Regions from separate parts of the Ralstonia sp. SA306 genome, predicted to be linked through region 1. Evidence: predicted binding sites of a transcription regulator. Region 1 holds the regulator's gene; each other region holds the start of a gene.

Region 1 (5,515 bases):
CTTCTTGCTCACCAGCAGCTTGTCGCCCACCTTCAGATGCTGCAGCCGCGACGTCAGCGGACCGTTCTGCACCTTGATGCTAAAGAACTCGAGGTGCTCTTCGTAGTTCGGGCTGGCAATGCTGTAGGCGCGCATCAGCGGCTTGCCCTCGACCTCCAGCCCGATCATGACGAAGTGGCCGTTATGGAAGCGCAGCGCCTGATCACGCGTGGTCTTGAAGCTGAATAGCGAGTCGTTCCAATGATGGACGCTCAGAACGGTCTCTTGATTGAAGGCGGACATGGTGACGTTCGGGCCAGCCCAACGAGGCTCAATCGGGCTATGTGGCGGTGCAAAAAATCGGTCAAGGCCTTGATTTTATGCGATTCCCCACGGCCGCGCCTGCATGGATTGCGCATAAGCTTCTAACCAGTCGCATAGGTTTTGACGCCGGTCATAAGGGCCGGGCGCTCACGCAACACATCACAACAAAATCACTTGCGCTTCCTGCGTCACTGTATAAAATCACAGCACCTGTTCAAATATACAGTACGCCAATGGCCGCCCTCACCTCTCGCCAACAGCAGATTTACGACCTGATCAGCCAGACGATCCAGCGCACGGGCTTTCCGCCAACGCGCGCCGAGATTGCCGCAGAGTTCGGCTTCTCATCGCCGAATGCGGCCGAGGAACACCTGCGCGCGCTGGCACGCAAGGGCGTGATCGAGCTGACGCCCGGCGCCTCGCGCGGCATTCGGCTGCGGGCAGCAGGCAACACGGCGCAGCATCAGTTCTCGCTGCCCTCGATGGGGTTGATGCAATTGACGCTGCCACTGGTTGGCCGCGTAGCCGCCGGTAGCCCCATCCTGGCTGCAGAACACATTGATCGCCAGTATCAGGTGGATCCGTCGCTGTTTTCTGCGCAGCCCGATTTTCTGCTGAAGGTGCGAGGCATGAGCATGCGCGACGCCGGCATTCTGGATGGCGATCTGCTGGCCGTGCAGCGCGCCGCCGAAGCCACCAACGGCAAGATCGTTGTTGCTCGACTTGGCGACGATGTCACGGTCAAGCGCTTCCAGCGCAAGGGCCGGCATGTCGAGTTGATTGCCGAGAACCCGGATTTCGAACCGATCCACGTCGATCTGGATCGTGATGAGTTTCACCTGGAGGGCCTGGCCGTCGGTCTGATCCGGCCTGCTGCCCCGTAAGTCTCCGGCGCATCTCAGCGCCAAACCTTCGCTGTTTGATCCAACCTGGAGGTGAGCCATCGGCTCGCCAGGGCGGAGTCTTGCCTCTCGCTTTTCCACCCGAACTCACGAGGTCTGCCATGCGACTCGGATCGATGTCTTCCCGCCGCCGTCCGGTACAGCCGGTGCCCTTCCGCCAAACCCAGGGCGTGCGCATCTATCAGGGGGAGCAGCGCCGTACGATGGTCGGCAGCATGGCCGCCATCTGCCGCATGCTGGATGCGATTCCGGTCGCTTCACGTACCGCTGGCGCCGAAAACTGCTGAGGAAAAGAAGGACGATGAGGGGCGATGAAACGCGCTCCAGCGGCCGATCAGGGCATACCCCAATGCTGCCGCCGCAACTGATTTCATACACTTGCCCTGCCCTGAGGACAGGGCTTTCTTCAACTGATTTTCGGCCCGCCATCTGAGCGGGCTGTTTTTTTCTGTTCGCAAGTTGCTGCAGCGGCACATTCGGCGATGTTCCGTCAGCAAAACGGACGTTTACCCGGATGTTGTTTGGCGTACGTGACAGTAGTATTGCCAGTGCCCTCAGGGGCAATGAGATCGCTGAATTCGAAGCCCGCACATTGCGGGCTTTTTTTTCGCAATCGGCTGGCGAGCCGCTAAACGCTCCCGGCTTTCTCGACGACGAGAATTCTTGCCTCACCGCGTGGGTGCGCCACATGCTCGCAGCCGACACCGGCGAAGAAGATGTCGCCGGGCTCCAGCGTCGCGACCTTCTCTTCGCCGGCTTCGCGGTAATGCATGTCGACCGTGCCGTCGAGCACCACAAACACCTCTTCGCCATCGTTCACATGCCAGCGATAAGGCTCGTCGGTCCAATGCAAGCGCGTCGTAATGCCGCTCATGTTGGCAATATCGAGCGCGCCCCAGGCACGCTCGGCAGTGAACGACTTGGCGCGGATGATGTTCATGGCGATCCTCCGGCGGTTACTGCATCGACTGCAGATTGCCGATACGTACCAGCATCTCGGTGAACATCTGCATATCGAGGTCGAGGTCCGGCACTTCCTTGTACTCGTTGGCGTTGTGCGCGGTGTATTTCTTGCCGGGCATGGCGGGGCCGAAGTTGATGGCGTTCGGCATCAGCTTGGCGGTTGTACTGCCGGCGGTCGGCACGGGCTTGGCGTCGAGGCCCGTGGTGTCTCCGTAGATGTTGAGCAGCGTCGACAGCCATGCCCCCTTCGGATCGCGCGCCATCCAGTTGCCTTGCTCGTGGTTGATCTCAAGGGCGACATGGTTGGCGTTGGCCCATGCGTTGATCTTGCCGGCGATCTCACCGCGCAGCGCGTCGGGCGTTTTGCCGCGCGGCATGCGCACGTTGGCGGTCACCTCCACGCGGCCATTCTTGTCGCCGATCACCGTAGGCGAGATGGTGAGCGGACCCATGAAGTCGTCCTTGTAGGCGAGGCCCATGGTGTTGCCGAGGTAGTCGGTGCCGTAAAGGTCGGTGAGGTAGCGCACAGCGTGAGCGTAAGCGTTGTCCGCCAGACCGAGATCGGCTGCTCGCAGGAACAGCGCCAGACGCGGCAGCGGGTTAACGCCTTCCTCCGGGCGCGAGCCGTGCGCCGACGTGCCGGTCACCTTCACGACGATGCTGTCCGCGGTGCGCGTGATGTCGATCGCAAACTTGCCCTGTGCGGCCAAGCTGTTCACGAACGCGTCGCGCTTGGCGTCGAGCGCGGCGGCCGCCACGCCCAGATCCCCGCCTTTAAGCGTAGCGGTGGCCGTCTGCGGGACGGAGCTGGCCGACGCCGCACCCGTCATCGAAACGATGGCCGTATGCGCTGCATCGCCGGCCTGCGCAGGGAAAAACACCTTCAGCGCGCCAGTGCCTTTCTCGGCGACCACCGCCGGGTATTTGCTGTCGAGCACGATGTTGTACGCGGGCAATTGCGTGTGCTCGCGGTAGTACTTCATGCCATCGCCACCGGTTTCTTCGGTGGTTTCGATCATCAGACGAATCGTGCGCGCGAGCGGCATGCCGCTGTCCTTGACCGTTTTCATGGCGTACATGGCGGCGGCAATCGAGCCCTTGTCGTCAATCGTGCCGCGGCCGTACAGCAGATTGCCAACGCGCGTGACCTTGAACGGATCGAGCTTGGTGCCGTCGCCGAGCACCCATTCTTCGGGCTTTGCGGGTACGACATCGGCGTGCGTCAGGATGCCGAATTCATCCGAGCCGGTGCCGGGCAGCGTGACTTCAAATACGCGGTTGTCGACGTTGCGATATTTCAGGCCGAAGTCGCGCGCCATGCCCTCGACCAGCTTGCCGAACGCAACGATGGCGGGGTTTTCGTACTGCGGAATTTTGTCGTCACGCACCGTCGGCAGCGCGACCATCTTCTCGATCGAGGCGATCACCGCCTGCTGGTTGTGCAGGCGGTTGTACAGACCCAGCAGACGCCCGATGTTGATGAGGTCATCGCCAGTGAGCGCGGCCTTCTTCTGGTACGCGGCGACGCTACCTGCAACTTGCGGATCAGCCTTGGCGGCTGCCGCTAGAAAACTGCTCAGGTCAGCCGATGCCTTGGATTGTTCGGCGGCGAGCAGCGCGTCGAGTTGCGGTTTCTGAAGCGTGGCGGCAAAGGCGCCGGTGCCGCAAGCCAGCGACAGTGCGATCGTCAGCGAAGACAGGCCAATACGGGCAGTGCGTTGCATCGAAGTGGTTTCCGGAAAAGGGAAAGGCGCCATCATAGGGGCGAAGCGCAAGCCACGCATTGTGCAACGCGAAAAGCGCTAAGCCACGCCCGCTGCGCGGTATGCTTGGAACTTTCCCAGGAGGCTTGCCGCATGGAACCGTCTCTGGATACCGCCCCGGGTCTGCTGAGCGTGCTGGAAGAACTACGCCGGCGCGAACCCATCTTCCATCGCCCCGAACTGGGCACGCGCCGCGAAGACTTCGAGCGCATGACCACGGAAGACTTCTGGGAAACAGGTGCCTCGGGTCAGCGCTATAGCCGCAGCTATGTGCTCGGCGTTCTCGATGCCCGGCACGGCCATATCGGCGAGGATTTCTGGCAAACGCGGGATTTCCGCTGCCAGGAAATTGCGCCCGACAACTACCTGCTAACGTACACGCTGGTGCAATCGAACCGGACAACACGCCGGGCAACGTTGTGGCGGCGGACGGCTGATGGCTGGAAGGTGGTGTATCACCAGGGGACGGTCGTGGCGGAGGCGTAGACACTGCGCGCAGACGTAAAAAAGCCCGCTTTTGCGGGCTTTTTTACTGAAACTTTGGGGTGACTGATGGGATTCGAACCCACGACAACCAGAATCACAATCTGGGACTCTACCAACTGAGCTACAGCCACCATCGTACGAACAGCAAAACTGGCAACTGCTCGGCGAAAACCGAAATTATACAAACATTCTTTCGGCGTGCCTAGGGGGTCATGCAATTTATGCTGCGACCGCCTCGTCAACTGATTCTTCGCCGCGCCGCAAATGGGTCCGGGCCTCATCAAACAGCCTGTGGGCGTCGGCCAGCGTCTTGACGCGACCCAGCGCCTTGGAATCCGACAGCACGCGCCGCCAGCCGCGCGCACCCGCCACGCCACGATACAGTCCCAGCATATGGCGCACCGCAGCACCGGCGTAGCCGCCGCGCTCTACCCAGCGGCCGACGTAGCCGATCATTGCGTCTTCCACCTCTGCGCGCGCGGGGGCCTCGGTGCCTGCGCCGTAGTACCGCGCATCGAACACCGCCATCAGATGCGGATGGTGATATGCCTCGCGGCCGATCATGACGCCATCAATGTGTGCAAGGTGCGTGTCGATCTGCTCCAGCGTCTGCACCCCGCCGTTGAGGAGGATTTCCAGATGCGGAAAATCGCGCTTGAGCTGGTAGACGACTTCATACCGCAGCGGCGGAATCTCGCGATTTTCCTTGGGGCTCAGGCCTTTCAGGATGGCGTTGCGCGCGTGGACGATGAAGGTTTCGCAACCCGCCTCGGCGATGGTGCCAACGAAATCGCGCACGAAATCATAGGTCTCGATGGCGTCGATGCCGATGCGGTGCTTGACCGTGACCGGAATCGACACCGCGTCGCGCATCGCCTTGACGCCCTGGGTGACGAGCTTCGGTTCGGCCATCAGGCACGCGCCGAACGCACCTCGCTGCACGCGCTCAGACGGGCAGCCGCAGTTGAGGTTGATTTCCTTGTAGCCCCATTGCTGGCCGAGACGCGCGGCCTGGGCCAGATCATCGGGTTCGCTGCCGCCGAGCTGCAGTGCCACGGGATGCTCGACCTCGTCGAAATCGAGGTGGCGCGGGACGTC
Region 2 (5,515 bases), 750 kb from region 1:
TTCGTCATGGGAAGCGAGGGGCGTGGCGAGCAACTGCTCAAGACCGATCAGGACAACGCGCTGGTGCTGCGTGATGGTTACGTGCCTCCCGTTGATCTGCAGCGCATCGTCACGCGCTTCTCCGATGCGCTGGCCGCGTTCGGCTACCCGCCTTGCCCTGGCGGCATCATGCTCAGCCGGCCCGAGTGGTGCATGAATGCGAGCGACTTCGCGCGGCGCATTCGCGAATGGCTGATCCTGCCCAGCCCCGAGGGCTTGATGCATCTGGCAATCTTCTTCGATGCCCATGCGGTGTGCGGCGATGCCGCCTTGCTCAAACAACTGCGGCGGACGTTGCTGGAGCTGACGATCGACAATGACGCCGTACTGGGTCGATTTGCCGCTGCCGTTGAAGCCTTCAGTGGCGCGCCCGGCTGGCGCGATCGCCTGCTCGGGTTTGGCGATCCCGATCCGGTGCTCGATGTGAAGAAGGAGGGCATCTTCCCGATTGTCCACGGGGTGCGCAGCCTTGCGCTGGCCCACCAAGTGCTCGACGAGACCGGCACCGTGCCGCGTCTGGATGCACTGGTGCGCGCCGAGGCTCTCGACGCGCACATGGCTGCCGAGTTGAGCGAGAGCCTGCACTTCCTGATGACGCTGCGGCTCAAGGCCGGGCTGGCGGAGATCGATGCGCATCAACCGGTGTCGTGCGACGTGCATCTGACGCGCCTGTCATCGCTGGAGCGGGATCTGCTCAAGGATGCGCTGAGCGCCGTCAAGCGATTCAAGGCGCTGCTGCGGCAGCGCTGGCGGACCGAGTGGATGTGAACATGAGCGAGCAGTCATGAATGGACGGCTCTCCGACTGGCTGCAGGCACTGCAAAGGCGGCGTCAGTTGCGCAAGTTGCGCGATCCGGCGTTCCGTTTCCTCTTCGAGGCACCGCCCCCAGATGAGTGGGTCGCGCTCGATTGCGAGACCACAGGCCTGAACGTGCGCACCGACGAGATCATCTCCATCGGTGCCGTCCGTATCGCCGGCAATCGCATTCTGACCAGCCAGCGCCTGGAGTTGCTGATCCGGCCACGGGGCGAGATGCACGCAGATAGCATCTGCGTGCATCGTCTGCGCAACCGCGACCTGGACAGCGGTGTATCGATCGAGCAGGCCGTCCATGCACTGCTGCACTTTATCGGCAGCAGGCCATTGGTGGGTTACTACCTTGAGTTCGATGTGGCGATGCTCAATCGGGTGGTGGTGCCCATGCTTGGCATCGGCTTGCCGCAGTCCAAGATTGAAGTCTCCGCCTTGTATTACGACTATCAGTTCCGGCAGCTGCCGCCGTATCGGCAGCAGGGCGACCCTGATCTGGACCTCCGCTTCGCCACTGTCATGAAGGGATTGGATTTGCCGACCTGGGACGCGCACGACGCGCTTAACGACGCGGTAATGGCCGCGTTGGCCTTCGTGAAGCTGCGCCATCTGGGTGCCGCGTAACTTGCGGATGTCAGATTGACGGCGGAGGGGACGATTCCGACGAGGCTTCGCGCTGCGCCGTTTCGTCGTCTTGCGCAGCCGCATCCGCAGCGCGGTTGGTGTGCCAGGCATAGAGCACTGTAATCAGCACATAAACGATGGGCGCACCCTGCGCGCCGACCCAGTAGGCGAATGTCCAGTCCGAGTTGAAAAAGTGCGTCGACAGGTCACGCGCAAAGAACGCGACCACGAATGTCACCACAAACCACACCGCGAGCAGCGCTGCGATCCAACGCATGTTGGCGATCCAGCGGCGGCGTGCCGGAGTTCCGGGCGTGATGCTCATGCGTTGGCTTCCTCGCCCGGCGAGCAGCGATGCAGCGTGATGCGAAAGCGCGCCCCCGCCAGCCGCGGCGATGCCTGATACACGTTGTCGAGCACCTCGATGTCGCCGCCGTGTTGCTGCACGATCTCGCGCACGATGGCCAGGCCCAACCCGCTGCCCTCGGCCTGCGTGCCAAGAATGCGGTAGAAGCGCTGCATCACGCGTTCGCGCTCGGCCGCGGGGATGCCGGGGCCGGTGTCATCCACATCGATGAAGACGAACGGTTCGAACGGCGCGGTGGTCACGCGCACGGTGACATGTCCGCCGTCGGGCGTGTAGCGGATCGCGTTGTCGAGCAGGTTGTTGAGCATCTCGGCGAGCATCGTTGCATTGCCCGAAATCGTGACCGGCGGCCCAGGCTCTTCAAAGCCGAGGTCGATCTGCTTGGCCCACGCCTTGGGCAGCCACTCGGCCACCACCTGGCGTGACAGCGCGCAGATATCCAGCGGCACTAGACCGTCGGTCGCGCCCATGTTTTCCATGCGCGCCAGCGAAAGCAGCTGCTTCACGAGGTGCGCGGTGCGATCCGAGCTGTCGGCGATATGCGCGAGCGTGCGGCGCAGCTCATCGGGCGATTGTTCGCGCTGTGCCAGCTCTGCCTGCATGCGCAGACCCGCCAGCGGCGTCTTCATCTGATGCGCGGCGTCTGCGATGAAGCGCTTCTGCGTGTGCACCGATTGCTCCAGCCGCCCGAGCAGGTCATTGAACGACGCCACCAGCGGCGTCAGCTCCTGCGGCGCGGCGCCTTCGTCGATAGGGCTGGTGTCGCCCGGGTTACGCGCGCGGATGCGCTCCTGAATCGCGTTGAGCGGCGCCAGCCCGCGCGTGAGGCCAAACCACACCAGGATCACCGCCAACGGCAGGATCACGAACTGCGGCAGGATCACGCCCTTGATGATTTCGTTCGCGAGTTGCGCGCGCTTGTCGAGCGTTTCCGCCACCTGCACCAGCGCAGGTTTGTCGCCGGAGCCTGGCCGCTGCACGAACGTATAGGCAACGCGAATCTCAGCGCCGTGGATGTGGTCGTCGCGCAGCTGCACGAGGCCACCGGCGTTGGCGTCTTCCTCGGGCGGCAGCGGGAGGTCGCGGTCACCGGAGACAAACTCGCCGTTCGTGCCGAGCACTTGGTAGTAGATGTTGTCGGTTTCGTCCGCGCGCAAAATCTCGCGCGCCGAGATCGGCAGTTGCAGTGTCACGCGCCCATTCACCTCGCGCAGTTGCTGGCTGAGCACGATCGCGCTCGATTCCAGCGCGCGGTCGTATGGCGCATTCGCAATCGACTTGGCCACCAGGTACGTCACCGCAATGCTCATCGGCCACAGCAACAGCAGCGGCGCTAGCATCCAGTCGAGAATTTCGCCGAAGAGGGATCGGGCGACGGGCCGCGTGGCGTCGTCTTCGAGGTGGGGGAGGGTGTCGGTGAGGTCGCCCCCGTCATCGGGGCCCCCGGCCTCGGGCGCCGCGTCGTCACGTTCGCGCAGCGACGCGCGATGCCGACGCCACGGCCAGGCCAGCCGATCACCCATGGGCAGCCGTTGCGGTGGTCGTCGGGGTGGCCATGCGTTCCAAGCAATAGCCCAGCCCGCGCACGGTGGCGATGCGGATACCTTCCACCTCAATTTTTTTGCGCAGCCGGTGGATGTAGACCTCGATGGCGTTGTTGCTGACCTCTTCGCCCCAGCCGCACAGGTGGTCGACCAGTTGCTCCTTCGACACCAGGCGGCCGACGCGCGCCAGCAGAATCTCCAGCAGCCCGATCTCACGCGCCGACAGTTCCACCACCTGATCATGGATATAGGCAATGCGGCCGACCTGATCGAACGCCAGCGGCCCATGGCGAACGAGCGTGGCGCCACCGCCCGTGCCCCGGCGCACCAGCGCACGCACGCGTGCTTCCAGTTCGGACAGCGCGAAGGGCTTGGCCATGTAATCGTCGGCACCAAGGTCCAGTCCCTTGACGCGTTCTTCCACACTGTCGGCGGCGGTCAGTATCAGCACCGGCAGCATCGCCCCGCGCGAGCGCAGGCGCTTGAGGACCTCCAGCCCGGACATACGCGGCAGGCCCACGTCGAGAATCAGCAGGTCATAGGTTTGGGCCGTTTGCGCGGACAGCGCCGCGTCGGCAGTCGCCCCATCGGAGGCTTGGTCGACGGCATAACCCGCTTGGCGTAGCGAGCGTGTGAGCCCGTCAGCCAGCGTGGCGTCGTCTTCGGCAATCAGGATGCGCATGCGTGTCTCCCCGCGATGCCGGGCAAGATGTCTTGCCCATCCCGCCCGCTACATTGTTTTCGCGCGACATGTGTTCTGGAGACTTGTCAAAACCACTGGTTTTTTATACAGTACTCCGAATTCGCGGTGCTGTAGTCTTGGCGGCGCTAAAGTCATGGAATGGGTCGTGTCGGGGCAATCACGCTGCGGCCCGTTATTGCAGGCAACCGCTGGAATCGCAAGCCCTTGCGGCCCATTTATACACCAATTTGCACGAAGGACGACCATGGAAGACGGTAAGAAGGCAGCCGCAATGAGCGCAGAAAAGCAGAAGGCGCTGGCTGCCGCGCTCGCGCAGATCGAAAAGCAGTTCGGCAAGGGCTCCATCATGAAGATGGGCGACGCCGAGGTCGAGCCGGTCCAAGTCGTGTCGACAGGTTCGTTGGGGTTGGACGTGGCGCTGGGCGTTGGTGGTTTGCCGCGCGGCCGCGTAGTGGAAATCTACGGTCCGGAATCGTCGGGTAAAACTACCCTGACACTGCAGGTGGTTGCCGAGATGCAGAAGCTGGGCGGCACTTGCGCCTTCATCGATGCGGAACATGCTCTAGACGTCACTTATGCCGACAAGATTGGCGTGAGCGTGCCGGACCTGCTGATCTCCCAACCGGACACGGGTGAACAAGCTCTGGAAATTGCCGACGCGCTGGTTCGGTCGGGCTCGGTTGATCTGATCGTCATCGACTCGGTGGCTGCTCTGGTGCCAAAGGCTGAAATTGAAGGCGAAATGGGCGACGCGTTGCCCGGCCTGCAGGCCCGCCTGATGAGCCAGGCACTGCGCAAGCTGACCGGCACCATCAAGAAGACCAATTGCATGGTCATCTTCATCAACCAGATCCGCATGAAGATCGGCGTGATGTTCGGCTCGCCGGAAACCACCACGGGTGGTAACGCACTCAAGTTCTACGCTTCGGTGCGTCTGGACATCCGCCGCATCGGCTCGATCAAGAAGGGCGACGAGGTGGTCGGCAACGAGACCAAGGTCAAGGTCGTCAAGAACAAGGTGGCGCCGCCGTTCCGCGAAGCCATCTTCGACATCCTTTACGGTCAGGGCGTGTCGCGCGAGGGCGAAATCATCGACCTCGGCGTGGAAGCCAAGATCGTTGAGAAGTCCGGCGCCTGGTACAGCTACGGCGGCGAGCGCATCGGCCAAGGCCGTGACAACTGCCGTGAATATCTGCGCGAGAACCCCGACCTCGCCCGCGACATCGAGAACAAGGTCCGCGAAGCACTGGGCGTGACGCCGATGGGCGCCGTCGCAGTGGCCGAGACCGTCGGAGAAGAGTAATTGGGTTGGCCGTCGGCGCAGATCGACGGCTCTATCGAGCTTCATACGCCTGCCGTCCCCCAACGGTGGGCGTTTTCTTTTTGAGCCTGAAACCGTATGCCGTTGCCGCGCCCACCGTTATCGC
Region 3 (5,515 bases), on a different replicon from region 1:
CAAGTGCGCCAGCGTGCGAACCGGCTGTGCCAGCGCGATCTCCACCGGCGTGGACGAAGCGGCATCCTCACTGCTCCGGCCGCGCCGGCGTTCGTGCTCCAGCGTGAGTCGATACGTCTTGGCGCCCAACTGAAGCGCCGACAGCCAGCCGACCAACTGCAACAACAATTGCTCCGAGGCCGCCAGCACACCTTCCGCGTTATCGATACGGCCTGGCAATTCCAGCGGCACATCGAAGCGCAACGGGGCGGTAAACCACGTGAAACTCTCGTGCCCGTTGCCATAAGCGGCGTCGAGCGTATCCACCAGCAACGGCCCGCAGCGCCGCCGCAGGCCGCTACGCGGCAACTCGCGCAAATCGGCCAGTGTGCGGCAGCCGAGGCCTTCAAGCCAATCGGGCCGCGTGAGTCGCGCCACCGCATCGACCGGCAATTGATCAAGCAACGCCGACAACCGCTTCTGCCGCACCGCCCTCCGCACACGCCCTTGACGTACTGCCGTGCGACGGCCACGTACCGGCATCGGTTGCGCACTGGCAAGCCATGCCGCACCGCGTGCCGTCGGTCCGGTGCCAAGCTGCGGCATGGCGCCCAACCGAACCGCGCAATACTTCACCGCCCGACACAGCGCACGATGTCCGCCGAACAAGCGCAAGCTGGCCTTGACCTCCAACAACACCGTCGCCTCATCCACCACATCCAACGTGACATGCGGCGTGAATGCCAGCAGCGCCAGCGCCAGCGATTGCAGCAACCGTGCCTCGGCCGACACGTCACGATCAAGCTGTACAGCATGCGGTACCAACGCCTGCGCGCCCGCCTGGCGCAGGCCTGCATGTACGCCTTCGCGCATCGCCAAGCGATTGGCCGACACCACGCGCCCCTGCTCCAGCACGACGACCGGCAAAGGCAGCGCGGCCGGGTCAGACCATCGGGGTCGAAGCGCGTCGAGTGGGAGACGGGGCAGATGCACCGCGATCCAGAACGGCATGATCGGAAGTGTGATGATCGGAAACGTCCGACAAAGCGTTGAACGCAACAGAAGACGAAGGAGACGAAAGCGCGGCCAGCAATTTCGCCGTGGCCGGATCCATGATGAACGGCTCTACCAACGGCACAGGCAACGGACGCACGGAAGCGCGACCGGCCCGAAGCGGATCCGCCAACGGCAGCAGCAACGGAGATTCACGCAACGGCCCACGCCGCTTGTGGAAGAGGATGGACAGCGCATCGGCGCCAGCCGGCTCCAGCCCCAGCCGCAGCACCGCCGGCGACGACTCACGCTGCGCCTGAGCCGGCCGGAACACCCAGATGGCGCTCTCTCCCGCCTGGGCCAACACTTGCAGCCTGCGCAACTCTCCTGGGCGTGCCCGGTTAAGCCAGATCAGCACACCATCGAAAGCCTTGCAGCGTAGAACCTGCTCGGCTGCCCACAGAAGATCAGCCGGCTTGTCAGCGCGCACCCAGACGATTTGTTCAGGAGAGAAATCCCAGCCCACCAGCCTCACTGCATTCGGCAGATGCGGCGGAGCAATCAGCGCGATGCGCCCTGCGCCCGTGCACAGCGTAGACAATGCCGGACGCAGCAACCGGCATTCACCAATACCGGATTGCGGGCACAGCAGCTCGATCAATCCGCCGAGGGGCCAGCCACCACCGGGCAATTCGGCATTCAGCGAGTCATACCCAGTGGTCAAAACGCGCCCGTCGCTTCGCGCCAGACGGCCTGCGCTCCACAATGCCGGATGTAGCGTTTCAGGTGATGGCACCGTCGAGGCTTTCGGCACAGGCGAACGCAACCCTGACACCGCGCGTCCAGCAGGAACAGGGCACTCCGCCACATCTTCGGCGATAAAAAGAGACGGGGACAACGCAAACATGGGAAACGCCAAAGCAAGCCGACGAATACTGTATAAATATACAGTATCACAGCTTTCCTTCAACGCGGTTTAGTTTTGCGTGTGCGTTGCAAGAGGGCGATAGCAGCCTCGAAGCACTGGAGTCGAGAAACTCACGAAGCTAATCAGTCTTGCAGGGGATGCCGCGGACGTCTCCGTTGGGAGGCGTTTTGTTTTTGGGGAGAGGCGGAGGGGAGTGTTGCTGGGATCTGTCTGGCGGATCAATGCAGCAAGCCGGGTGCGAGCCGATCGCGCAAAGGCAAACACCCCAGCTCTAAGGTAGAGCTGGGGTGTTGTATGGGAGAGCCTGGCGATGACCTACTTTCACACGGGAATCCGCACTATCATCGGCGCGGAGTCGTTTCACGGTCCTGTTCGGGATGGGAAGGGGTGGTACCGACTCGCTATGGTCACCAGGCTATGACTTGTCGTCACGTTGACGAGGTCAACGGGACCAATATGGGAATGTAGATTTTGGGTTGTGAGTTGTGTGTATCAGGCACAAGGCGGACCCAGCCGGAAACATACCGGTTATAGGATCAAGCCGCACGGGCAATTAGTACTGGTTAGCTGAACGCATTACTGCGCTTCCACACCCAGCCTATCAACGTCCTGGTCTCGAACGACCCTTCAGGGAGATCAAGTCTCCAGGGAATCCTCATCTTCAGGCAAGTTTCCCGCTTAGATGCTTTCAGCGGTTATCTCTTCCGTACATAGCTACCCTGCGATGCCTCTGGCGAGACAACAGGTACACCAGCGGTACGTCCACTCCGGTCCTCTCGTACTAGGAGCAGCCCCCGTCAAGATTCCAACGCCCACGGCAGATAGGGACCAAACTGTCTCACGACGTTTTAAACCCAGCTCACGTACCTCTTTAAATGGCGAACAGCCATACCCTTGGGACCGGCTACAGCCCCAGGATGAGATGAGCCGACATCGAGGTGCCAAACACCGCCGTCGATATGAACTCTTGGGCGGTATCAGCCTGTTATCCCCAGAGTACCTTTTATCCGTTGAGCGATGGCCCTTCCATACAGAACCACCGGATCACTATGTCCTGCTTTCGCACCTGCTCGACTTGTCGGTCTCGCAGTTAAGCACGCTTTTGCCATTGCACTTTAGGTACGATGTCCGACCGTACCAAGCGTACCTTCGAACTCCTCCGTTACACTTTGGGAGGAGACCGCCCCAGTCAAACTGCCTACCATGCACTGTCCCCGACCCGGATTCACGGGCCAAGGTTAGAACCTCAAACAAACCAGGGTGGTATTTCAAGGTCGGCTCCACCGAAACTAGCGTCCCGGTTTCAAAGCCTCCCACCTATCCTACACAGATCGGTTCAAAGTCCAATGCAAAGCTACAGTAAAGGTTCATGGGGTCTTTCCGTCTAGCCGCGGGGAGATTGCATCATCACAAACACTTCAACTTCGCTGAGTCTCGGGAGGAGACAGTGTGGCCATCGTTACGCCATTCGTGCAGGTCGGAACTTACCCGACAAGGAATTTCGCTACCTTAGGACCGTTATAGTTACGGCCGCCGTTTACCGGGACTTCAATCAAGAGCTTGCACCCCATCATTTAATCTTCCGGCACCGGGCAGGCGTCACACCCTATACGTCCACTTTCGTGTTTGCAGAGTGCTGTGTTTTTATTAAACAGTCGCAGCCACCATTTTATTGCAACCCCTTCGTCCTTCTGGCGCGAGCCAGTCAAACTACAAGGGCGTACCTTATCCCGAAGTTACGGTACCAATTTGCCGAGTTCCTTCTCCCGAGTTCTCTCAAGCGCCTTAGAATACTCATCTCGCCCACCTGTGTCGGTTTGCGGTACGGTCTCGTATGACTGAAGCTTAGAGGCTTTTCTTGGAACCACTTCCAATTGCTTCGCGACCTAAAGTCGCTCGCCCCACACCCTTGAATCACGCACCCGGATTTGCCTAAGTGCCATCTCCAATGTAGGGACCGGGACATCCAACACCCGGACAACCTTCCGCGATCCGTCCCCCCATCGCATCATACGACGGTGCAGGAATATTAACCTGCTTCCCATCAGCTACGCATCTCTGCCTCGCCTTAGGGGCCGACTCACCCTACGCCGATGAACGTTGCGTAGGAAACCTTGGGCTTACGGCGAGGGGGCCTTTCACCCCCTTTATCGCTACTCATGTCAGCATTCGCACTTCTGATACCTCCAGCATCCTTTACAAGACACCTTCACAGGCTTACAGAACGCTCTCCTACCATGCACTTACGTGCATCCGCAGCTTCGGTATATTGCTTAGCCCCGTTACATCTTCCGCGCAGGACGACTCGATCAGTGAGCTATTACGCTTTCTTTAAAGGGTGGCTGCTTCTAAGCCAACCTCCTGACTGTTTTAGCCTTCCCACTTCGTTTCCCACTTAGCAATATTTAGGGACCTTAGCTGGCGGTCTGGGTTGTTTCCCTCTTGACACCGGACGTTAGCACCCGATGTCTGTCTCCCGTGATTGCACTCTTCGGTATTCGGAGTTTGCTATGGCGGGGTAATCAGCAATAGACCCCCCAACCATGACAGTGCTCTACCCCCGAAGGTGAGACACGAGGCACTACCTAAATAGTTTTCGGAGAGAACCAGCTATTTCCAAGTTTGTTTAGCCTTTCACCCCTATCCACAGCTCATCCCCTAACTTTTCAACGTTAGTGGGTTCGGTCCTCCAGTACGTGTTACCGCACCTTCAACCTGGCCATGGATAGATCACTTGGTTTCGGGTCTACACCCAGCGACTGAACGCCCTATTCGGACTCGCTTTCGCTACGCCTTCCCTAATCGGTTAAGCTTGCCACTGAATGTAAGTCGCTGACCCATTATACAAAAGGTACGCCGTCACCCGTTTCCAGGCTCCGACTGTTTGTATGCATGCGGTTTCAGGATCTATTTCACTCCCCTCCCGGGGTTCTTTTCGCCTTTCCCTCACGGTACTGGTTCACTATCGGTCGATTACGAGTATTTAGCCTTGGAGGATGGTCCCCCCATCTTCAGACAGGATTTCACGTGTCCCGCCCTACTTGTCGTACACCTAGTTCCACAATACTGTTTTCGCATACGGGGCTATCACCCACTATGGCCGGACTTTCCATTCCGCTTTGCTAACAATACTGCTAAAGAGTACAAGGCTGATCCCATTTCGCTCGCCACTACTTTGGGAATCTCGGTTGATTTCTGTTCCTGCAGCTACTTAGATGTTTCAGTTCACTGCGTTCGCTTCCCTTGCCTATGTATTCAGCAAGGGATGACCCATTCGGGCCGGGTTTCCCCATTCGGATATCTGCGGATCAAAGCTTGTTTGCCAGCTCCCCGCAGCTTTTCGCAGGCTACTACGTCCTTCATCGCCTGTAATCGCCAAGGCATCCACCACATGCACTTATTCGCTTGACCCTATAACGAGTATGTCTCGATATAGGCTGAGTTCTCGCGTTGTGCCGTATTCCAAGACAATCTTTCGATTGCTCTGGTAATACTGGTTGATACAATCACAACCCAGTGTCGCGTTTTGAATGTGCGTCTCATCAACGCACCGCGACACCTTTACTACATTCCATATTGTTAAAGAACAGCCGAGTTATCACTCGTCTTGGCTAA

Evidence for each region. The regulator LexA, encoded in region 1, represses DNA repair genes until DNA is damaged. The targets are predictions, from matches to a motif close to ACTGTATNNNNATACAGT.
Region 2: a site for LexA is predicted at 4,162-4,179, ahead of recA (recombinase RecA). Genes of this name have one in related genera too.
Region 3: a site for LexA is predicted at 1,907-1,924, ahead of imuA (translesion DNA synthesis-associated protein ImuA). Genes of this name have one in related genera too.

The regions. Positions count from the first base shown of each region.
Region 1 is NZ_CP096451.1:1,711,933-1,717,447, forward strand. Features, by position in the region: gene M1D44_RS08225 (ferredoxin--NADP reductase) at 1-282, opposite strand, end outside; gene lexA (transcriptional repressor LexA) at 537-1,187, shown strand; gene M1D44_RS08235 (hypothetical protein) at 1,307-1,492, shown strand; gene M1D44_RS08240 (cupin domain-containing protein) at 1,834-2,145, opposite strand; gene M1D44_RS08245 (dipeptidase) at 2,162-3,892, opposite strand; gene M1D44_RS08250 (nuclear transport factor 2 family protein) at 4,025-4,417, shown strand; tRNA gene M1D44_RS08255 (tRNA-His) at 4,473-4,548, opposite strand; gene dusA (tRNA dihydrouridine(20/20a) synthase DusA) at 4,637-5,515, opposite strand, start outside.
Region 2 is NZ_CP096451.1:2,458,155-2,463,669, reverse strand. Features, by position in the region: gene M1D44_RS11780 (DUF294 nucleotidyltransferase-like domain-containing protein) at 1-807, shown strand, start outside; gene M1D44_RS11775 (3'-5' exonuclease) at 824-1,474, shown strand; gene M1D44_RS11770 (sodium/substrate symporter small subunit) at 1,485-1,799, opposite strand; gene M1D44_RS11765 (sensor histidine kinase) at 1,796-3,364, opposite strand; gene M1D44_RS11760 (response regulator) at 3,357-4,067, opposite strand; gene recA (recombinase RecA) at 4,333-5,391, shown strand; gene recX (recombination regulator RecX) at 5,488-5,515, shown strand, end outside.
Region 3 is NZ_CP096452.1:737,085-742,599, reverse strand. Features, by position in the region: gene M1D44_RS19975 (Y-family DNA polymerase) at 1-990, opposite strand, end outside; gene imuA (translesion DNA synthesis-associated protein ImuA) at 923-1,879, opposite strand; rRNA gene rrf (5S ribosomal RNA) at 2,203-2,315, opposite strand; rRNA gene M1D44_RS19960 (23S ribosomal RNA) at 2,433-5,311, opposite strand.